DNA from 2 places in the Bacillus sp. 05T21 genome. Region 1 is predicted to be linked to the other one. Evidence: a T-box and tRNA genes for the amino acid it is inferred to sense, from the RefSeq annotation. Region 1 holds a T-box; the other holds one or more tRNA genes.
What was found. The T-box of region 1 lies ahead of argS (arginine--tRNA ligase). A T-box ahead of a tRNA ligase gene usually reads a tRNA of that ligase, here a tRNA-Arg.

Region 2: it has a tRNA-Arg gene. The T-box ahead of argS (arginine--tRNA ligase) is inferred to sense a tRNA for this amino acid. The anticodon was not compared.

Annotation. Positions count from the first base shown of each region.
Region 1 covers NZ_JBFTMD010000022.1:18,395-22,575, forward strand. The annotation lists gene AC1DKZ_RS25545 (DUF2085 domain-containing protein) at 1-270, opposite strand, end outside; gene argS (arginine--tRNA ligase) at 516-2,204, opposite strand; T-box leader at 2,250-2,464, opposite strand; gene AC1DKZ_RS25555 (class I SAM-dependent methyltransferase) at 2,505-3,281, opposite strand; gene AC1DKZ_RS25560 (BrxA/BrxB family bacilliredoxin) at 3,331-3,765, opposite strand; gene AC1DKZ_RS25565 (thiol-disulfide oxidoreductase DCC family protein) at 3,848-4,181, opposite strand, start outside.
Region 2 covers NZ_JBFTMD010000014.1:21,395-25,575, forward strand. The annotation lists gene cggR (gapA transcriptional regulator CggR) at 1-454, opposite strand, end outside; gene AC1DKZ_RS21155 (glutaredoxin family protein) at 590-835, opposite strand; gene rpoN (RNA polymerase factor sigma-54) at 845-2,152, opposite strand; tRNA gene AC1DKZ_RS21165 (tRNA-Arg) at 2,412-2,487, opposite strand; gene AC1DKZ_RS21170 (DUF1657 domain-containing protein) at 2,691-2,897, shown strand; gene AC1DKZ_RS21175 (YhcN/YlaJ family sporulation lipoprotein) at 3,004-3,492, shown strand; gene spoVAC (stage V sporulation protein AC) at 3,521-3,997, shown strand; gene spoVAD (stage V sporulation protein AD) at 3,998-4,181, shown strand, end outside.

The DNA of each region.
Region 1 (4,181 bases):
TAAACCAGTCGTTACTCTTAGTAAATTTGTGCTGCTTCTCCATTTCCATTTTTGGGTGAATCCATCAATAAATAACGGAATTTGAGCGGAAAATGATAGTATTATTGCAGGCAGAAACGAAGGTGTCATATAAAAATAAATTGGAAACATTAAAATACCGATAAACATGCCTGTACAACGCGCACATAAAGGTATGTATTTTTGTAGTTTAAGAAAACTTCTTTCCGGTAGTCTATGACAAGGAATATGTAAAATGAAAGCTCGAATCAATACGGACCATCCTCTCTACAAATATTTTAATTGATTTCGCAACATAATTATAGAGTTCTTACACTTCGCAGCGTTTAACTCTTTATAGATAAGAGTTTATTTAAGAAAATACAAAAAGACAAGACAGGCTAATAATCGCCTGTTTTGTCTTTTTGTTACTCTATATTACGCTTTAATTTGATCTGTAGTTTATTAGTAAAGTAATGTGAATATTTCTCTCGGCGCATAAGCACAAAATTTTTATTTTACATCTCCTCAGGTGCCCCTACCCCAAGTAAACGTAATCCCTCTTTTAATACAACCGTCACAGCGTAAGCTAATGCGAGTCTACTCTCTTTCTCTTCGTTCTCTTCTAATATACGAACATTTCCATAATATTTATTGAACGCTTGTGCTACATCTAATACGTATTTTGAAATAGTAGATGGCTCATTTTTGTTGAAGGCCGCTTCAATTACTTGCGGGAATTTATTAAGTAATTTTACGACACTCCAGCTATAATCATCTTTTAATGCAAACGTACAAGTTTCAAATTCTACACTTTCTTTTCTTAAAATTGAACAAGCACGCGCATGTGTGTACTGCACATATGGCCCTGTTTCTCCTTCAAATTTCAACATATTTTCTAATGAGAATTCGATATTATGCATACGCTCATTTTTTAAATCGTGGAAGATAACTGCTCCAATACCGACTTGTTTTGCCACTTCTTCTTTTTGTTTTAAATTCGGATTTTTCTCTTCAATATTTTGTTCCGCAAGCGCAACAGCTTCTTCTAACACTTCTTCTAATAAAATAATTCTGCCCTTACGTGTCGACATTTTCTTACCATCTTTTAATATGAACCCGAACGGTACATGTTCCATACCATCGACCCAGTCATAACCAAGCTTTTTTAATACAGTGAAAAATTGATTAAAATGTAAGCTTTGTTCTGGGCCAACTACATATAGCGCTTTATCAAATTCGTATGTGTTTTGACGATACAATGCCGCTGTTAAATCACGCGTTGCGTAAATAGTTGCACCATCTGATTTTCTAATTAAGCAAGGCGGCATACCTTCTTTTTCTAAATTAACGACTAATGCGCCTTCTGATTCTTCAAGTAAATCGTGCTCTTCTAAAATCCCAATAAAGTCTTCCATTTTATCGTTATAAAAAGCTTCTCCTTGAAAGTTTGTAAATTCCACACCGAGAAGTTCATAAATACGTGAAAATTCTTTTAAAGATTCGTGACGGAACCAGTTCCAAAGCTCGACTGCTTCCTCATCGCCTTCTTCTAATTTTTTAAACCAAGCGCGTCCCTCTTCTTCTAGTTCTTCGTCTTCTTTTACTTCTTCATGGAATTGAACATATAACTTAAATAACTCACGTATCGGATCCTCTTTAACTACCTCTTCATTTCCCCATTTTTTATATGCGGTAATTAATTTTCCAAACTGTGTTCCCCAATCGCCAATATAATTAATTCCTACAACTTCATACCCACATTTTCCGGCGATATGTTTCAGCGAATTACCAATCATTGTAGAACGTAAATGCCCCATTGAAAAAGGTTTCGCGATATTAGGAGAGGAATAATCGATAACTACCGTTTTTTCACATCCAAAGTGATTTTGACCGTACTCTTCTTTCTCCGCTAAAATTATTTTTAATACTTCATCACTTACTGTTTCACGATTAAAAAATACATTTACATAAGGACCAACAGCCTCTACTTTCGTAAAGAACGGATCATTTAATTTCTCCGCCAATTCCTTCGCTATAATAGCTGGTGATTTTTTATATTGCTTCGCTAGTGAAAAGCATGGGAACGCTGCATCTCCGAATTCATCTTGTTTTGGTGTTTCGATTAAATCTAAAATTTGATTTTGTGTCAATTCATTCGTAAAAACATTCGATAAACTTTTCGCAAACTGCGTTTTATAATTCATACTATAACCTCCTTATTTTTTAAAACACAAAAAACTCGTCTCTAAAAAAGAGACGAGTTTTAACCCGTGGTACCACCCTTGTTGTTCATTACGAACCACTTTCCCGTTTATAACGAGGACAGGGGGCCTCGGCTTACTCTACTATTCGTTCAAGAAGCATCTCCGAAGTGCGTTTCATCTTTTTCTTCCGCGCTAGGCTCACACCATCCCCAGCTCGCTTTCCTTCTAAAAAAGACTACTCTCTTCATCACAGACAGTATATTTAATTAATTATTGCTTATTATACATCTTTTCAAACAATTAGCAAGGGTCAATTACACCAAAGTGAAACTTAGCACTTTTTCTTTTGTATACGTGAAAATTATGTTTTTCAAATCTAGCACTACGGAAATGATCCTTCAGAACGACACGCTTTCTCGCCACACGCTTTGCTTCCGCAATTGTTTCGTCAGTAATATCATGATACAAAGCGAAGTGTTTTAATCCTTTAATTCCATCTGATTCTATGACAGTTTCTTCAAACATCGGATCAAGGTAAACGACATCATAACTATTATCTTCACATTGTGTTAAAAATGCGTAATGCTCCGTTTGCTTCACATCGATTTGTTGCATTGCTTCATCAATTTCAGAAACGAATGAAGACCATGTTTGCAAGCCTTTTTTCATGATATAAGCCATATATTCGTTTCCTTCAAGCCCTGTTACTTTTCCACTTTCACCAACAACATAACTAGCTACAATACTATCTGACGCCATACCGAGCGTACAATCTAATACTGTCATTTCGCTCTCTAATTTAGCAGCTTGTACAAACGGATCGTGCTCTCCGCGCATTAACCTTTTCACACGAAACATCGCTGAGTTTGGATGAAAGAAAAACGACTCTTCCGTACCTTTTGGATAAATGGCTAATCGATTTTTCCCTACGACAAGTACATCTTGTTCATACTGCTCATGCAGTTTATGTACTGGTATGTCATTACGTTTAATGAAAGAAAGATTTAATTCTTCCGCTACCTTTTTTGCATAAGCTGTCATTTCTTTGTTTGTTCTTCCTGCTGTTGTTACTATCATTTTTTCACCTCTATATAAAGAAAAGAGGGAGATTCACTCTCCCCCTACTTTAGCAATTCTTTTCGAAAGCTTGTTCTAAGTTTGTAATAATTTCGTCCATTGTTGCGCCTTCAATTTCATGACGGTGAATGAAGTGCACTACTTCTTTTCCTTTTAGTAATGCCATAGATGGTGAAGATGGAGGAATTTCTCCGAAGTATTCACGCATTTTTACAGTAGCATCTTTATCTTGACCTGCAAATACAGTTACAAGATGATCAGGTTGTTTTTCAGCACGTACAACCGCTTGACCTGCTGATGGGCGTGCTAAACCAGCTGCACAACCACAAACAGAGTTTACAACTACTAAAGTTGTACCTGATGCATTCTCCATAAATTCTGTTACAGCTTCTTCTGTAGTTAACTCTTCAAATCCAGAACGCACTAACTCTTGGCGCATTGGAATTACCATTTGACGCATGTATTCTTCATATGCATTTGACATCTTGTATCTCTCCTTCAACTTTCATTCCAAATTTATCATATCACGCTCTATTAATAGGTGCAAAAGAAAGATAACGATGATCTCATTTTTTTGTAGGGATTTCACAAACCCCTTCACGACAGTGTCCAACTGGGACAAGTTTTCTATTGTTGGCAATATAATCGTATACTTTACTTCCAAATCCAAGTACGATAGATAGTTTTATAAAAGGTACTGCAAACCAATAAGATGGAACGGCCTTTGCTAATACGTTAATGCTATGAATTCCGTCATACCACTTATTATTTTTTAAAATATACAATCTTTGCTCCATCTTACTTTGTAATTCTTGAGAAAGTTCATACTTCTCAACTACATCTTCCTCTCGAAATGAAACAAATTTCATCTTACCCTTTTTATCTAATCTTTTCGTACGT
Region 2 (4,181 bases), on a different contig from region 1:
TAGTTCCTCCAGCCACAGCAACGATATTATTCACTGTCAGACGGTCTTTTATACAAGTCACACAAGCACGGCCCATCTCCAGTTTGACCCAAGGTGATTCATCACTATCACCAGGGACAACGAAAACTTCATCCAAGTCTAATGTTTCCTTAAGTTGTTTTTCTAAAACCTTTAACCCGGAAATTTCTTTCATAAAGTCTTCCAAAGCAAGAACTAAAGCTGTTCCTTCTTCTGTCAAAGTCATTCCAGAAGAAGCGACGTGAACTAAGTTTTGTTCTTTCAAAACTTGAACTTCACTTCGCAATACTCGTTCTGTCATACCGAGACTTGCAGATAAGTTTCTTCTTCCAATCGGCTGCATAAGCCTAATGTACTGAAGCACTTGCATTCTCGTTTGCATAACAGGTAGCAGATCAGGTAATAATTTTTTTGTGTTCTGAATCCATGAGCGCATATCTTTTCTCCTCACTGCATCGGTTCATTTCCCTTCGTGGTCACTTTATGTCCCGTAGTGACATTTTGCGTCCCACTTAGGTTAAAAAAATAATCCCTGCTACGTGTATTATTGTAACAGGAGACAGAAACTTATTCAACTCTTAACTGCATTGTTTATATAGTTTATTATGACACCTTTGTGAATGTTACCATATTCTACTTGTCTTCCGCCTATTTCTACAACAGGAATCATTAGATGGTATTTCTCTAAAAGGTCATTATCTTCATATATATCTATTTCCTCAATTTGAAAAGAATATTCATATTGTACTTCTTTTAAAACTTGTTTCGCCTTCACGCAAAGGCCACAATCTTTTTTTGTATATAGTACAACCTTCATCTTCTTCACCTATCCAATTGTTTTTCTTAGAGACGAAGCAGGAATATGCATTTGTTCTCTATACTTCGCAACCGTTCTTCGAGAAATAACTATTTCATGCTCTTCTTCTAATAATTTTGAAATCTTTTGATCCGAAAGTGGCTTTTTCTTATTTTCTGCTCCAACAAGCGTTTGAATGAATTGTTTCACACGCTTTGTAGAAACCGCCTCATCTTCCGTCGTAGAAATAGAATTACTAAAGAACGATTTCATCTCAAATAAACCGTGCGGCGTTTGCACATATTTATTACGCGTTGCGCGACTAATTGTAGACTCATGCACACCTAACTCTTCCGCCACCTCTTTTAAAGCAAGTGGTTTTAAATACTCTGGACCTCCCCAGAAGAAATCATGCTGTTTTTCCATAATAATATTCATCACTTGTAAGAGTGTTTGTTTTCTCTGTTTCAAACTGCGCATAATCCATTGCACATGCTGATACTTCTCCGATACGTAAGAAGCCACTTCACTTTCACTATTATTTAGTAACGCACTATACTCAGAGTGAATTTCAATTCTTGGCATATTTCTCTCATTCATCTGTAAAACGAGATGATCGCCATCTTTTTTTACCGCCATATCAGGCACAATATAAAGTGGTTTATCAGAAGAAAATGCAAGACCTGGTTTCGGCTGCAATGATGTAATACAGTTCACCGCATCCTGTAATTCCTCGTTAGTACACTTCAACACTTGAACGAGCTTTCGCCAATCTTTCTTAACGAAATAATTAAAATGATCATCTATAATTTCTTCCGCTAACCCATCCCTTCTTTGTAAGCGCTTCAATTGGATTGATAGACATTCCTGAATATTACGCGCACCTACCCCTGCTGGCTCTAACGATTGAACAAGCTCCACGGAACAGTCCACTACATCAATTGGCGCAGAAAGAAGCTCTGATAACTCTTCATTTGTTTCTTGTAAATAGCCATTTCCATCCATGTTCATAATAATGAAAGAAGCTGCTTTTCGCTCTTCTTCATCTATTTTATAATACTGTAGTTGATTTAATAAATGTTGCTGAATCGTTGTAGAATCCACACTGTAGATTTCCATTTGATTCTCGACTTGTTTTCGGGTACTTTTACTTGTGTTAGAGCTCTTTTTCTTCTCCCTCTCAAAACCACCTAACTCAATAAGGGGATTCTCTAACGATTGCTCATACAAAAACTCCGATAATTCTTGTACATTATACTGGAGCATTGTAATCGCTTGCCTTAACTCTTGTGTCATTGCCAAACGTAAGCTTTGTTCTTGTAAAAGACTTGCCTTCAAACTAATCTCCCCCTTGTTTCTATTGTACAATAAGTTTGGTAAAAGGAGAATCCTATCGCAGACACCCATTCCAAAATATTATTAATTTATATGTATTAATGAGATTTACATCTTACAACCGAAAAATGAATAATATTGAAAGAAAATAATAACGCATAAAAATTATTACCACATACTAATAGTAAATCTTATAACCAGATATAACAAGAGAGAAATAAAAAAAGGTCCTAACTTACAAATGTAAGTTAGGACCTTTTGACGCGCCCAGAGGGATTCGAACCCCCGGCAGACGTGGTACCGGAAACCACCGCTCTATCCGACTGAGCTATGGGCGCATGATTATAAAAACACTTCATTTTCTTCTCATAATAATAGCAATAAAATCCATCTAAATCAATAAAAATATCGCCTTAATCCTTTATATACCTTAGCTAGGAGCCTATAAAACACATCCTTCTCCTAAATTTTCCAATCATAAATTCACCCCAACTCACAAATTATAATCTTTGAATTGATATTCCAAAGGGGGCTTCATTCAATGACTGTAATTACAAAACTAAAGCAAACTGTTTCTGGATTAAAAAGTGCACAAGCTAGCTTAGAGGGATTCGCTCTTGATACGGATAACCAACAAGCAAAGCAACTTTTCCAAACAGCTGCGCAGCAAACACAAACAATTATCGATTCTTTAAACCCGCGTGTTGAAGAAGTCCAGCAAGAAGAACCACAATACACACAGCAATAACCAAAAGTGCCATTTCATCTAATGGTACACAATTTGAGAAAAGGATGATATGCAATCATCCTTTTTCTCTCACATTACATACTGCAATAGAAATGGAATGATTATAATGCGAAAACTTGGAATCATAACCGCGTTATTTATGCTCCTATTCGGTTCACTTACCGGATGTGATAATAGCCCGTTAGATAAAAAAGTAAAGAAAGAAGAAGCTAAGCGGGCAGATGAGAAAAAGGGCCCTAAATTAACAAAAATGAGTACAGAATCCTTTAATCAATCTATATCGCAAGACGCTAAGAAAAAAGCTCTTGCTATGGAGGGGATTATAGAAGCTACCGCAGTTAATACAAATTTAGATCTTTACATAGCCATCAAACCTGAACATCACGAAAGATTTGGTTTAAAACCTTTACGAAGTAAATTAAAAAAGAAGCTAAGTGATGAAAACCCTACTTTCGATATTCGTGTAAGTACAGACAAAAAGATTTTTATGCTCATAGAAGAACTTGAAAACAAAATTAAGAACAAGAAAATAAGCAAGGATGGCATTAAAGATCAATTGAAACTCATTCAATCAGAAATGGGATCTAATATTTAAGTTTTCTAAAAGAGAAGGAAGGATTCAAATGTCTAGTAAAGATAAAAATTTAACACCTGTGCAACAAGAATATAAAAAATTCGAACAACAGCGCGAACCAAAGCGCCCCGTTTTAAAAAATTGTATAAAAGCTTTTTTCGTCGGGGGATTAATTTGTCTAATAGGTCAACTGATTTCCACCTTTTATATTACCTATTTTGATTTCACTGAACGCTCTGCCGGGAACCCTACTGTTGCAACTCTTATTTTTATCTCCATGCTACTGACGGGATTTGGCGTCTACGATCGCCTTGGGCAATTTGCTGGTGCTGGTACCGCAGTTCCCGTTACTGGATTTGGTAACTCTGTTATTGCCGCATGTATTGAACATCGGACAGAAGGATTCGTTCTCGGCGTTGGTGGTAACATGTTTAAACTAGCAGGATCGGTCATCTTATTTGGCGTATTTTCAGCTTTTGTCATCGCTCTTATTAAAACAATTCTCTTTCAATGGGGAGGGCTGTAAATGTTACAAGGACACCGAACATGGGTATTCGAAAACAAACCAGTTATCATCTCAACAGGTGTAGTCGGCGGCCCATTTGAGGCAAATGGAAAAATCCCTGAAGACTTCGATACCCTGCATGAAGATTTATGGCTCGGACAAGATTCTTACGAAAAGGCGCATAAAATTTTATTTGAAGAAGCTT